Regions from separate parts of the Kocuria sabuli genome, predicted to be linked through region 2. Evidence: predicted binding sites of a transcription regulator. Region 2 holds the regulator's gene; the other holds the start of a gene.

Region 1 (6,926 bases), on a different contig from region 2:
GGACGCTACGTCATCGCGCGGGCCGTGGGCGAGCTCGTGGCCGGGACCGGGGCCGTCCCGGACGAGAGCCTCGGCGACGCCGCCGACGCCGAGCGGCTGCGGGCCAACTGGAACACCGCGCCCACCACCGACGTGCCGATCGTCCTGGAGCGCCTCGGCGACGACGGCGGGGAGCTGGTCCGGGAGCTGCACGTCGCCCGCTGGGGACTGGTCCCGGGCTGGGCCAAGGACCCGGCGGTCGGGTCGAAGATGTTCAACGCCCGCTCCGAGACCGTCCTCGAGAAGCCGTCCTTCCGCAAGGCGGTCCGGGCCCGCCGGTGCGCGGTCCCGGCCAACGGCTACTACGAGTGGAAGCGTGAGCCGGGTCCCGGCAAGGGCGGGCGCAAGCAGCCCTACTACGTCCACCCGGCCGATCCGGCGGAGACCATCTGGTTCGCCGGGATCTACGAGTGGTGGCGGGTGCCCGAGGGCACCCAGCTGCACTCGGCGGCCCTGCAGCCCGGCCGGGACGGCGGGGGCAGCGCGTGGCTGCTGTCCTGCTCGATCCTCACCACCGACTCCCCGGAGCCCTCCGCCGAGCACCCCGTGCTCGGCGAGCTGCACGAGCTGCACGACCGGATGCCGGTCCCGCTGGCCCCCGAGCACGTCGACGACTGGCTGCGCCCGGGGGAGGACGACGCCCCGCAGCTGGTGGACCTGGTCCGGGCCGAGGCGCGCCGCACGGCCGCCCGGTGGGTGCTCGACCCGGTGGACCCGGCGGTCGGCAACGTGCGCAACAACTCCCCGGAGCTCGTCCTCCCGCAGCGGAGCCTGTTCTGAGCGCCCGGGAGTCCGTGCGCCGGGTCCGCGACTTCGTCCGGGCCCACGGCGGCGGGGTGGTGGCGACCAACAGCGGCACGGGCTGCCCCGAGTCCGCGTGGATCAACCTCGCGGCCCTCGACGACGGGCGGCTGGTCTTCGGCACGAACGAGCGCAGTCGCAAGTACGGGAACCTCCTGGCCGATCCCCGGGTCTCCCTGGTGGTGGTCTCGGGGGACGGTCAGGAGTTCCAGCTCGAGGGGGAGGCCTCGGTGCTCGAGGGTTCCGCGGCCCGGGACGCCGGCGAGCTGCTGGAGGCGCGTCACCCGGGGGCCACGGGCAAGGCCAGCACCCGGCTCGTGGCCGTGCGCCCGCACTGGGCCCGGTTCGTGGACGTCGCGGCCGAGCCCCCGGTCCGGGAGGACCTCACGCTGTGAGCGGGGGCCCCGCCGGGGCTCAGACGTAGTCCGACTCGTAGTCCGTCTCGGGCACCCAGCGGTTGAAGTCGAGCGTCAGGTACAGCGCGAGCGCCGCCGCGTTGTCCTCCGCGATGCGCAGGCACACCTGGTCGTGGCCGTTGTCGTAGAGGGTGCCCATGGCGCAGCGCACCAGCTGCTCGGCCAGCCCCTGGCGCCGGCGGGAGGCCGCCGTGAAGAGCTCGAAGATGTAGGGGGCGTCGGGCAGGTCGTCGCCGACGCGCCGGGCCAGGACCAGGGCGGCGGCCACGACGGTCCCGTCCTCGTCCACCACCACCGGCGAGGCCTCGGGGAGGAACGGGCCGTACTCGCCGTCGAAGACGCCCCGCACGACCGTGCGCGCCTCCTCGAGGCTGGAGACCCCGCCCTGCTCGTAGGAGGAGTAGTAGAGCTGGGCGAGACTCTCGGTGTCCTCCGGGGTGGCCGGTCGCAGGGTCACGGCGGGAGCCTTGGTGTTCTCCGCAGTGTGGGCGATCAGCGTGATGGTTCCGCTCATGGAGGCCTCCGTGATGTCGGCGCCGGCTGCTCCGGCGGGTCGGGAGAGGGACAGGGGACGACCTGGGGGGTCTCGCGGGGCAAGCCCTCCGTCCTCTCAGCGTATCCATTTCGCTGGTCTTGTCCATGCTTCCCGGCGGCGGGTCGCGGCGGCGGGGACCCCGGTCGGGGCCGGTTCCCCCACTGGGAACACGTGTTCCGTCAGTGCGGTCCGAAGGATTAGCCTGTCGTACAGGTGTTCTAGCTTCCAGGGGAGCAGGGCGCGCCGCGCGCCCGCCGAGGAAGGGAGGAGCCGTCGTGGGCTTTCTGACGGAGAGCGTCGAGGTGGACTGCGGGGCCGACGGGGTGCCGGTGGCCGTGCACTGGCGCGGGCGGGGCTACCGGGTGGCGCAGGAGCCCGTGCGCTGGTACGAGCGCCGGGCGTGGTGGGCCGAGGACGCCCGGCTGCCCGCGGACCGCGGGATCGGGGCGGTGGACCAGCAGATGTGGCGGGTCCAGGTCCAGCTCACCCTCCGCTCCGAGCTGCTGACCCTCGAGCTCGTCCACACCCTCGACACCGGGCGCTGGCGGCTGCTCGCGGCCACGAGCTCCTCGGGGGCCCAGGTGGTGCGCTGCGCCTAGGGGCCGCGCCCGGTCCGGCCCGCGCCGGGCGCATAGGATCGGGGTCAGGACCCGCCCACCCGGACCGGCGGGGCCCGCAGCGCAGCACCCGCGGCACAGAAAGGCGGTACCCGTGCGACTCGGCACCGTGCGACGGAACGGCACCACCCAGGCCTTCCGTCAGGAGGGCGGGCGGACCGTCTACCTCCCCGTCCCCGACGTCGGGGCCCTCCTCGCGGGGGGCGACCTGCGGCTGCCGGGGGAGCCGGGCCCCGCGCCCGCCCCGGAGGAGCTGGCGGCACCCGTCCTGCGCCCCGGCAAGATCCTGTGCGCCGGGCTCAACTACTACGACCACGCGGAGGAGGTCGGCCAGGAGATCCCGGAGCACCCCACGATCTTCGCGAAGTACGCCACCGCGCTCATCGGCCCCGCCGACCCCATCGCCATGCCGGAGGAGTCGGAGAAGATCGACTGGGAGGCCGAGCTCGTCGTGGTGATCGGCTCGGTCCTGCGCCACGCCACCCCCGAGCGGGCCCGCGCCGCGATCGCCGGGTACACGGTCATGAACGACATCTCGGTGCGGGACTGGCAGGGCCGGACCTCCGAGTGGTTCCAGGGCAAGAACTTCGACCGCACCACTCCCGTGGGGCCGGTGGTCGTGACCCCGGACGAGGTCGACCCCGAGGCGGGACTGGCCGTCCGCTGCAGCGTCGACGGCGTGCTCCACCAGGACTCCCGCACCGACCGGATGATCTTCTCGGCCGTGGAGCTGGTGGAGTACATCAGCCGGTTCCTGACCCTCGAGCCCGGGGACCTCGTGGCCTGCGGCACCCCCGCCGGCGTGGGCCTGGCCCAGAAGCCCCGCCGGATCTGGCTGCGCGACGGCCAGGAGGTCGTCACCGGGATCGAGGGCATCGGGGAGCTGCGCAACGTCTGCACCCCCGCCGAGGACCTCCCGCCGCGGCGCGGCTGACCCCGCCCGGCGGACCCCGCCCACCCGCTCTCCCCGACCGCACCCGACCCCGACCGGAGGGACCCATGGCGACGATCGGCTTCCACGCCTCCCACGAACAGATTCCGCCCGAGCAGCTGCTGCGCGACGTCCGGCACGCCGAGCAGGCCGGCTTCGGCGCCGCCATGTGCTCCGACCACCTCGAGCCGTGGTCCCCGCGCCAGGGCCACTCCGGCTTCGCCCTGTCCTGGCTGGGGGCGGCGCTGGCCACCACGGAGCTGCCCTTCGGATTCGTGCACGCCCCCGGCCGGCGCTACCACCCCGTGGTCACCGCCCAGGCCACGGCCACCCTCGCCCGCATGTTCCCCGGCCGGCTCTGGACCGCCCTGGGCAGCGGGCAGAAGCTCAACGAACGCCCCGTCAGCCCCGAGTGGCCGGGCAAGGAGCAGCGCCAGCAGTTCCTCGGGGCGAGCTTCGACGTCGTCCGCCGCCTGCACGCGGGGGAGGAGGTCAGCTGCCGCGAGCCGGTGCACGCCGACCGCGCCCGCGTCTGGGACCCCCCGGAGGTCCCGCCGTCCCTGCTGGTGGCCGCGCTCACCCCGGCCACCGTCCGCCGCTTCGCCCCCGTGGCCGACGGGTTCATCACCGTCAACCAGCCCCTCGAGGACCTGCGCCGGATGCTCGGGGCCTGGCGCGAGGCCGGCGGCACCGGGCGGGCGGCGCTGCAGGTGCACCTGAGCTGGGCGCCCTCCCCGGAGCAGGCCCGCGCGATCGCCCTCGACCAGTGGCGCACCAACGTCTTCGACCCCGTCACCATGGCCGAGCTCGCCTCGCCCCAGGACTACCTGCGCAGGGCGGTCCAGGAGGACGTCGGGGACGAGCAGATCGCCGGAGCGGTCAACGTCTCCGCCGACCTCGGCCGGCACGCGCAGTGGCTGCACGAGTACGCCGAGCTCGGCTTCGACGAGATCCACCTGCACCACGTGGGACAGGAGCAGGAGGCCTTCCTCGACGCCTTCGGGGACGCGGTGCTGCCCCAGCTCGACCGGGACTGATCCGCAGGCCCCGCACCGGCGTTTGCGATTGACTTAATATCGAACACATATTCGAATACGGGTGTGAGCTTTCCGCACCTGCACGTCGCCACCGCCTTCAGCGCCCACTACGGGGTCAGCCGCCCCTCCGCCCTCGCGGCGGCGGCCGCGGCGGACGGCGCGGACGCGCTCGCCTGCACCGACCGGGACGGGCTCTACGGCGCGGTCAAGCACCTGGGCGCGTGCCGGGAGCACGGCCTCGACCCCGTCCTGGGCGCCGACCTCCTCCTGTACGGCCCCGGGTGCGAGCGCGTCCTCGGCCGCGTGCTGGTCCTCGCCGCCGGCGGGACCGCCGGCGCGGGCTACGCCGCCCTGTGCCGGCTCGTCTCCGCCGCCCACGCCCGCAGCGGCCCGCCCGGGGTGGACCCCGGCCAGATCGCCGACCACGCCGGCCCGCCCGGACCCGCCGGGGCCGTGCTGACCGTGCTGCTCGGGCCCGCCTCCGACGTCGGGCAGGAGCTCGCCGCCCGCCGCTACCGCGCCGGCCGCGCCGCCCTGGCCCGCTGGCGGTCCCGGCTGCCGGCGGAGGCGCTCGCCGTCGAGGTGGTCTCCCACCTGGCCGCCCCCGGCACCGCGGGCAGCACCTCCCACGCGGCCCGGATGCTGCGCGCCGCCCTCGAGACGGGGCTGACCCCCGTGCTCACCAACGCGGTGCGCTACGCGACCCCCGCCGAGGCCGCGACCGCCGACGTCCTCGACGCGGCCCGCGCCCTCACCCCGCTCGAGGCCCTCGGGACGCCGGGGAGGTCCGGGTCCGGGGGTGCCGCCGACCGGCGGGCGCCCCCGGCGGAACCGCTGCAGCCCAACGGCCAGGGCTGGCTCAAGCCCGCCCGGCAGATGCGCTCGCTGGCCGCCGAGATCGCCCGGGCCGCCGATCTCGGGGCCGCGGGCGCCGAGACCCTGCTGGCGGGCACCCGGCAGGTCGCCGACCGGTGCCGCCTGGACCCGGTCGCCGACTGCGGCTGGGGGCGCCCGGTGGTGCCCGAGGCGGCCGTGCTGGGCCTGGACCGCCCGGCCCCGGTGGAGCTGCGCGCCCGCTGCGAGACGGGTCTGGCGCGGCGCTACCCGGGCCGCCGTGCGAGCCCGGCCGTGCGCTCCCGGCTGGAGCGGGAGCTGCGGGTCATCGAGGACCTCGGCTTCGCCTCCTACTTCCTCACCGTGGCCGAGGTCTCCGCGATGATCGGGGCGATGGGCGTCCGCCACGCCGCCCGCGGGTCCGGGGTCTCCTCGCTCGTCAACTACCTGCTCGACGTCTCCCAGGTGGACCCCCTCGAGCACGAGCTGCTCTTCGAGCGCTTCCTCTCCGGCGACCGCTCGACCCTGCCGGACATCGACATCGATGTCGAGTCCGCCCAGCGCCACCGCGTCTACCGGGAGATCTTCGACCGCTTCGGCCCCGAGCGGGTGAGCCTGATGAGCATGCAGAACACCTACCGGGCCCGCGGCGCCGTCCGGGACGCGGGACTGGCGCTCGGCCTCGACCCCGAGACCGTGGACGCCGCGGCCAAGCAGCTGTGGCACCTGCCGGCCTCGGGGCTGCGGGAGACCCTCGCCCGCCGACCGGAGCTGCGGGACTTCGCCGAGCAGGTGGCCCGGGAGAAGCAGCTGGACCTGCTCGTGGACCTCACCGAGCGCCTGGACCGGCTGCCCCGGCACATCTCCATGCACCCGTGCGGGGTGATCCTGGGGGACCGCACCCTCCTGGACCGCACCCCGGTGCAGACCGGCGGGGCCGGGATGCCGATGAGCCAGTTCGACAAGCACGACATGGACCCCATGGGCATGCTCAAGCTCGACATCCTCGGCGTGCGGATGCAGTCGGCGCTGGCCCACGCCGTCGAGGAGGTGGCCCGCGTCCACCCGGGGCGGCCCCGCCTGGACCTCGAGGCCGTCCCCGTCGACGACGAGGCCACGTTCGAGCTCATCCGCTCGACCCACACCCTGGGCTGCTTCCAGATCGAGTCCCCCGGCCAGCGCGAGCTCATCGGCAAGATGGCGCCCACCAGCTTCGGCGACCTCGTCGTGGACATCTCCCTCTTCCGCCCCGGTCCCATGCACTCCGACATGGTCCGGCCCTACCTGGAGCACCGCCACGGCTGGTCCCGGCCCGCCTCCGTCCACCCGCGCCTCGACCCGATCCTCGCCGAGACCCACGGGGTGACCGTCTTCCACGAACAGGTCCTGCGCATCCTCGACACCTTCACCGGGTGCGGTCTCGCCCGGGCCGACGAGCTGCGCCGCCGGCTCGGCTCCGAGCGACAGCTCGAGGTGGAGACGTTCTTCCGCGAGCGGGCCCGGGCGCAGGACTACCCGCTGGACGTCGTGGACCGGGTGTGGGCGGTCCTGGCGGCCTTCGGCTCCTTCGGCTTCTGCAAGGCCCACGGCGCGGCCTTCGCGGTGCCCACCTACCAGTCCGCGTGGCTGAAGACGCACCACCCGGAGGCGTTCCTGGCCGGGCTGTGGGAGCACGACCCCGGGATGTACCCCAAGCGCCTGCTCGTGGGGGAGGCC
Region 2 (6,926 bases):
CGGGACGAAGGTGAGCAGGGAGCGCCCGGGGCCGCCGAAGGCCTGCAGGATCTGCTGCAGGATCTCGTTGGAGCCGTTGGCCGCCCAGAGGTTCTCCGCCGTCAGGCCGTGGCCGAGATAGCCCGCGAGCTCCTCCCGCAGGGCCGTGAACTCCCGATCCGGGTACCGGTTGAGGGTCCAGGCCGCCTCGGTGACCTCCCGCACGATCGCCGCGTGCACGTCCTCCGGGACCGGGTGCGTGTTCTCGTTCGTGTTGAGCGCCACGGCGACGTCGAGCTGCGGGGCACCGTAGGGTGCCTTGCCGCGCAGGTCGTCGCGGAGCGGGAGGGCGTTGAGTCGGTCGAGGTTCTGCGTCACCCGAACAGTTTAGACCGGCCGCTCCGGCCCGACCGGATGCCGCAGGTCTCGCCCTGTCCCGTGGCTCCGGGCACGGCTCAGGCGGCGGGGACCTCGAGGAGCTGGCCGGCCACGAGGACGGAGCTGTCGAGGTCGTTGAGCTCCACGATCTCGGCCACGACGTCCCGCGGGTCGCGCTCCGGGTCGGCGGCCACGGCGAGGTCCCACAGGCTCTGCCCGGGGTGCACCGTGGTCTGCTCCGTGCCGGCGCCCGTCACGGGCTCGCTCGTGGCCGTGGCCGTGGAGGGCACGAGGAAGACCACGGCGAGCACCACCAGCGCCGCCGAGCCGGCCAGCACGGGCAGGCCCAGGAAGACCAGGCGTCCGCGCCGGGTGAGCGTCAGCGGAGAGCGGGAGGCCCGTGCGGACGGGCGTGCCCGCCGGGCGGCGCGGGCGAGGCCGCTGACGGCTCCGGCGGCGCCGGGACGGCGCGCGACGACGGCGCTGAGGGTGGCACTGGCACTCATGACATGAACTCCTTGACGTTCCCGCGCGGGGCGGGCGATCTCGAACACCGGTCCGACCAGCAGCCCGTCCGGGCCTGCATTCGATCGAACATACTTTCGAATACCGATGACCCATGTCTAGCACGCGTCTCCGAAGACTGTCGACACCCTGTCGTACATATGTTTGAAGACACTCGGCGTGTCGCCTAGGCTGAGGGCACGTTCGGGCCTCGGGCCGGCGCGCACTTCGATCCCCCGGCGACTGCCGACCGGGAACCATGGAACCACCCGGGTCCGACATCGGAACCGGGCCGGTGCGCACCGGAGGCACCACCAGCCGGACGCGAAAGGACGACGCTCCCATGGCTCAGCCCCCCACCCCCGAGGACTCCCGCACGCGGTCCGGCGGCCGCGCGCGCAGCCGCGGCCTCAGCGTGCGCCAGCGCACCATCCTCGAGGCCATCCAGCGCTCCATCGCCGAGCACGGCTATCCGCCGTCGATGCGCGAGATCGGCGACCTGGTGGGCCTCGCCTCGCTCTCCAGCGTCACCCACCAGCTCTCCCAGCTCGAGAAGCTGGGCTACCTGCGCCGCGACCCCAAGCGCCCGCGGGCGATGGAGGTCCTCACGCCCCTGCAGCTGCGCGACGCCGCCGGCCCGGCACCGGAGCACGGAGCCGCGGACGCGCCCCGCGGTCCGCGCCCCGCCCTCCCCGACTCCGTCGGGGAGCTGTCGGGCTCGGCGGACGTCACCATGGTCCCGCTCGTGGGCCACATCGCCGCCGGCGGGCCGATCACGGCCGAGCAGGTCGTGGAGGACGTGCTCGCCCTGCCCCGCCAGCTCGTCGGCCACGGCGAGCTGTTCATGCTGCTGGTCAAGGGCGACTCCATGGTCGACGCCGCCATCTGCGACGGCGACTGGGTCGTGGTCCGCCGGCAGAGCGCCGCCGACAACGGGGACATCGTGGCCGCCCTGCTCGACGACGAGGCCACCGTCAAGACCTTCCGCCAGCGCGACGGGCACACGTGGCTGCTCCCCCAGAACACCCGCTACGAGCCGATCCTCGGGGACCACGCCACGGTGATGGGCAAGGTCGTCTCGGTGCTGCGCAGCCTCTGACGATCCGGGACGCGAGGAGGGCCCGGCCGACCGGCCGGGCCCTCCTCGCGTCCCGGGCGGGTCAGGTCGTCGCCAGCCGCTCCAGCGCTCCCAGCACCACCGCCCGGTCCGTGGTCGTCCACAGCGGCGGCAGCGAGCCCCGCAGGAACCCGCCGTAGCGCGCCGTCGCGATCCGGGAGTCCAGGATCGCCACCACGCCGCGGTCCCCGCCGGCACGGATGAGCCGGCCGGCGCCCTGCGCGAGCCGGACCGCGGCGTGCGTCGCCGAGACCGACATGAACCCGTTGCCCCCGGCCCGCTCCGCGGCACGGCTGCGGGCGGTCGCCAGCGGGTCGTCCGGGCGCGGGAAGGGGATCCGGTCGATCATCACGAGACGGCACGAGGACCCCGGCACGTCGACGCCCTGCCACAGGCTCATCGTGCCGAACAGGCTCGTGGCGGGGTCGTCGGTGAACTCCTGGACGAGCCCGGCCAGTGAGGACTCCCCCTGGCACAGGATCGGCAGGTCGGTGCGCCGGCGCAGGGCCTCCGCGGCCTCCTCCGCCGCCCGGCGGGACGAGAACAGTCCCAGCGTCCCGCCGCGGGAGGCCTCGAGCAGGGCCAGCATCTCCTCGAGCTGGGCCTCCGTGAGACGCCGTCCCGGCTTCTCCAGGTGCTTGGCGAGGTAGAGGATGCCCTGCCTGGGGTAGTCGAAGGGGCTGCCCACGTCCACGCCCTCCCAGCGGGGCGCGCCGTCGCCCCGCAGTCCGAGGGCCCCCGCCGCGGAGTCGAACGAGGAGCCGACCGACAGGGTCGCCGAGGTCAGGACCACGGTGCGGCCGTCGAAGAGGCCCTCCCGCAGGGTCCCGGCCACGGACAGCGGCGCCACGTGCAGGGTGGCCGGGTCGGTGTCCCCGGCGGAGACGTAGCCGCGGCCGGGCTCCCAGCCGCCCGGCCGCGAGATCCACAGCACCTCGTGGGAGTCGGTGGCCGCGAGGATGCGCTCGGCCAGCTCGAGCACGTCGCTCACCCGTGAGCGGGCCATCTGCCGGCCGGCGTCGCCGTCCTTCTCGCCCCCGGAGCCGCCCTTGGACTCGCTCATCGCCGTGCGGGCGGCGTCCCGGATCTGGGCCACGGCGGCCGCCTGGGCGTCGTCGAGACCGCGGTGCAGCAGCTCGGCCGGCGCGCCCATCAGCGCGGCCTCGAGATTGGCGGCCCCGGCGGTCAGGGAGTCGGGGTTCGCGGAGGTGTGCTTGCGCAAGGACGCCGCCGCCGCCCGGACCAGGGCGGCCGAGAGCTGGCCGGTGACCGCGCCGGTGACCCGGTCCTGCAGCTCGTGGGCCTCGTCGATCACCACGACGTCGTGCTCGGGCAGCACCGTGATGCCCTCGAACGCGTTGATCGCGAGCAGGGCGTGGTTGGTGATCACGATGTCCGCCTCCCCCGCCCGCTGCTTGGCGAGCTCGGCGAAGCACTCCTCGAACATCGGACAGTTGCGACCCAGGCACTCCTTGGCCGTCACGGAGACCTGGCGCCAGGCCTTGTCGCTGACCCCCGGGAGGATCTCGTCGCGGTCACCGGTCTCGGTCCCGCAGGCCCACTCCCGCAGTCGCTGGACCTCCTGGCCCAGCCGGCCGGGCTGCTCTGTGGCCTCCGGCTGCGCCGCTCCGGGGTGCGGGGCGGCGTCGGGCAGGGCGAAGAGCGCGCCGGGGTCGTCGTCGGACGGGTAGCCGCCCTCAAGCTTGTGCAGGCACGCGTAGTTGCTGCGGCCCTTGAGCAGCGCGACGTCGACCTCCCGCTCGAGCTCGCCCTCCAGGGCGGCCAGCAGGCGGGGCACGTCCCGGCCCACGATCTGCGACTGCAGGGCGAGGGTCGCGGTGGCGACGACCACCGGCTTGTCCGCGTGCTGGGCGTGCTCCACGAGCGGGGCCAGGTAGGCCAGTGACTTCCCCGTCCCCGTCCCCGCCTGGACGAGCAGGTGCCGGCCCCGGTCGAGGGCCTCGGCGACCTTGGCGGTCATCAGCCGCTGGCCGTCCCGAACCTGCCCGCCCATCGCGGTGACCGCGGTGTCGAGCAGGTCCAGGGCGTCCTGGGCTCCGGGCAGCGTCTCCGGGCGCACGCCGGAGACGTCCTGCCCGGACTCGTCCACGAAGGCTGCGGTCACCGGCTCAGGCGCTCTCGGCGCCGAAGCCGGGTGCCTGCTCCGGGGCGAACTCCGCGAGCTCGGCCGCGAGGTCCTCGCGGACCTTCACGAGCAGGTGCGTGCCCTCGGGCAGGTGCTCGGTGCGCAGGATCTCCGCGTCCCAGTCGTGCAGCCGGCTGACGACGTCGCCGCGCTGGTACGGGACCAGCAGGTCCAGCACCGTCTCCGGGCGCGGGATCGACTCGCTGATCCGCTCCCGCAGCGCCTCGAGGCCCTCGCCCGTGCGGGCCGAGACCACCACGACGCTGCGCTCGCGCTGCCGGATCCGCTCGACGACGAAGGGGTCCGCGGCGTCGACCTTGTTGAGCACGATGATCTCGGGGATGTTCTGCGCGTCGATGTCCGTGAACACCTGGCGCACCGCCCGGATCTGGCCCTCGGGGTCCGGGTGGGAGGCGTCCACCACGTGCAGGATGAGGTCGGCGTCGGCGACCTCCTCCAGGGTGGAGCGGAAGGCCTCCACGAGCTGCGTGGGCAGCGAGCGGACGAAGCCGACCGTGTCCGAGAGGGTGTACCCGATGCCGTCCGGCGTCTGCGTCCGGCGGACCGTGGGGTCCAGGGTCGCGAACAGGGCGTTCTCCACGAGCACGCCGGCGTCCGTGAGCCGGTTGAGCAGCGAGGACTTGCCCGCGTTGGTGTAGCCGGCGATCGCCACGGAGGGCACGGAGTTGCGGCGGCGGTTGAGCCGCTTGGTCTCGCGGGCCGGCTTCATCGCGGCGATCTCGCGGCGCAGCTTGGCCATCCGCGTGCGGATCCGGCGGCGGTCCAGCTCGATCTTGGTCTCGCCGGGGCCGCGGGAGCCGATGCCCTCACCGGCGGCGGCGCGGCCACCGGCCTGGCGGGACAGGGACTCGCCCCAGCCGCGCAGGCGCGGGAGCAGGTACTCGAGCTGCGCGAACTCCACCTGTGCCTTGCCCTCCTTGGACTTGGCGTGCTGGGCGAAGATGTCGAGGATCAGAGCGGTGCGGTCGATGACCTTGACCTTGACGACGTCCTCCAGCCCGCGCCGCTGGGACGGGGCCAGCTCGGAGTCCACGACGACGGTGTCGGCGCCGGTCGAGGCGACGATGTCGCGCAGCTCCTTGGCCTTGCCGGAGCCGAGGAAGGTGGCGGGGTCCGGCTTGAGCCGGCGCTGCACGATGCCGTCCAGCACCTCGGAGCCGGCGGTCTCGGCGAGCGCCGCGAGCTCCCGCAGGGAGTTCTCGGCCTCCTGGAGGGTGCCCCCGGTCCAGAGGCCGGCCAGCACGACCCGCTCGAGGCGCAGCTGGCGGTACTCGAGCTCCGTGACGTCCTCGAGCTCGGTGGACAGCCCGCCGACGCGGCGCAGGGCGCGGCGCTCGTCGAGGTCCTGCTGCTCGCCGTCGTGGTCCGAGTGCTCCTGGCCGGTGTCGGCCAGCTCCCGGGCGCGGCCGGTCACCCGCCCGGCCGCGGAGGTCCCCGGATCGTCGTGCTCGCGGCCGGCGTGCTCGCCGCTCTCCGCCTCCCGCGCGCGGGCACGGGACAGGACGCGCTCGACGACGTCCTCGAGGTCCTGCCGGCTCAGGCCGTTCTCGGCCTCCACCGCGGGAGCCGCGGTGCTGTGGTCGGCAGGGATGTTGTGAGACTGGGTCATGGTTCCTTTCGGAAGGATGTGGTTCCTGGATTCTAGTCGCCGCCCCCGACGGCGGAGGCCGTGGGAGGACGCCCGCGCCGTGCGGGCGGCGCCGGTGCGGTCGGTAGCATGAGGATCCATGACACGTCGTCCCGACACCCCCGATCCCGCCGCCAGCCCGGCGACCCCGAACCCGGGGACCGAGCACTACTTCTCGGAGGACCCCTCGGTGCCGGAGGTGCGCCGCCCCGTGACCGTGGCCCTGCGCGGGCGGGAGGTCGTCCTGCAGACCTCCAACGGGGTCTTCAGCCCGCGGGGTCTCGACAAGGGAACGTCCGTGCTGCTCCGAAATGTTCCCGACCCGGCCGGCGAGGAGCTCCTGGACGTCGGGTGCGGCTGGGGCCCGATCGCCCTGAGCCTGGCGGAGGCCGCTCCCGGGGCCCGGGTCACGGCGGTGGACGTCAACGAGCGCTCCCTCGCGCTGACCCGCGACAACTCCGCGGCCCTGGGCCTGGGCAACGTCGAGGTGCTGCTGCCCGAGCAGGTGCCGGCGGAGCGGCGCTTCGACACCATCTGGTCCAATCCGCCGATCCGGATCGGCAAGCCGCAGCTGCACGAGCTGCTGCTGCGCTGGCTCCCCCGGCTGGGCCCGGGCGGGAGCGCGTGGCTGGTGGTGCAGAAGAACCTGGGCGCCGACTCCCTGCAGAAGTGGCTCGCGACCGAGCTGGGCGAGGCCTTCCGCGTGTCCCGGCACGCGACCGACAAGGGGTTCCGGGTGCTGCGGGTCGAGCGGCGGGCCTGAGACCCGGCGGCCCGGGGATCAGACGAAGGTGCCGTCGGCCACGAGCACGGCCGGGCCCGCGAGGACCACGTGCTCCGCACCGTCCGGCGCGGGGACGAACGTGACCGAGACGACCCCGCCGGGCACCTGCACGAGCCACTGGTCCGGAGCCGTCGCCCCGCCCCAGAATCGGGTGGCGGCCGCCGCTGCGCAGGCGCCGGTGCCGCAGGACTGCGTCTCGCCCACCCCGCGCTCGTGCACCCGCATGCGGACCCGGCCCACCCCGTCGTCGTCGCCGTCGGCGGGGACCACGAACTCGACGTTCGTGCCGTCCTCGGGCTCCGGGCGCACGACCGGCGCGGTGAACAGCTCGAGCTGGTCGAGCTTCTCCCCCTCCGCGAGCGCCACGACG

Evidence for each region. Region 2 encodes LexA, which represses DNA repair genes until DNA is damaged. Its sites were predicted from a motif close to TCGAACANNTGTTCGA; they were not measured.
Region 1: the regulator LexA is predicted to act here: its motif matches at 1,997-2,012, upstream of RE027_RS16150 (DUF6504 family protein).

What each region holds. Positions count from the first base shown of each region.
Region 1 is NZ_JAVHZE010000023.1:9,313-16,238, forward strand. Features, by position in the region: gene RE027_RS16135 (SOS response-associated peptidase) at 1-819, shown strand, start outside; gene RE027_RS16140 (pyridoxamine 5'-phosphate oxidase family protein) at 834-1,235, shown strand; gene RE027_RS16145 (GNAT family N-acetyltransferase) at 1,255-1,770, opposite strand; gene RE027_RS16150 (DUF6504 family protein) at 2,067-2,390, shown strand; gene RE027_RS16155 (fumarylacetoacetate hydrolase family protein) at 2,503-3,342, shown strand; gene RE027_RS16160 (TIGR03885 family FMN-dependent LLM class oxidoreductase) at 3,408-4,376, shown strand; gene RE027_RS16165 (DNA polymerase III subunit alpha) at 4,440-6,926, shown strand, end outside.
Region 2 is NZ_JAVHZE010000002.1:34,989-41,914, forward strand. Features, by position in the region: gene RE027_RS02420 (histidinol-phosphate transaminase) at 1-357, opposite strand, end outside; gene RE027_RS02425 (LysM peptidoglycan-binding domain-containing protein) at 435-863, opposite strand; gene lexA (transcriptional repressor LexA) at 1,205-1,960, shown strand; gene RE027_RS02435 (ATP-dependent DNA helicase) at 2,022-4,103, opposite strand; gene hflX (GTPase HflX) at 4,108-5,754, opposite strand; gene RE027_RS02445 (class I SAM-dependent methyltransferase) at 5,873-6,535, shown strand; gene dapF (diaminopimelate epimerase) at 6,554-6,926, opposite strand, start outside.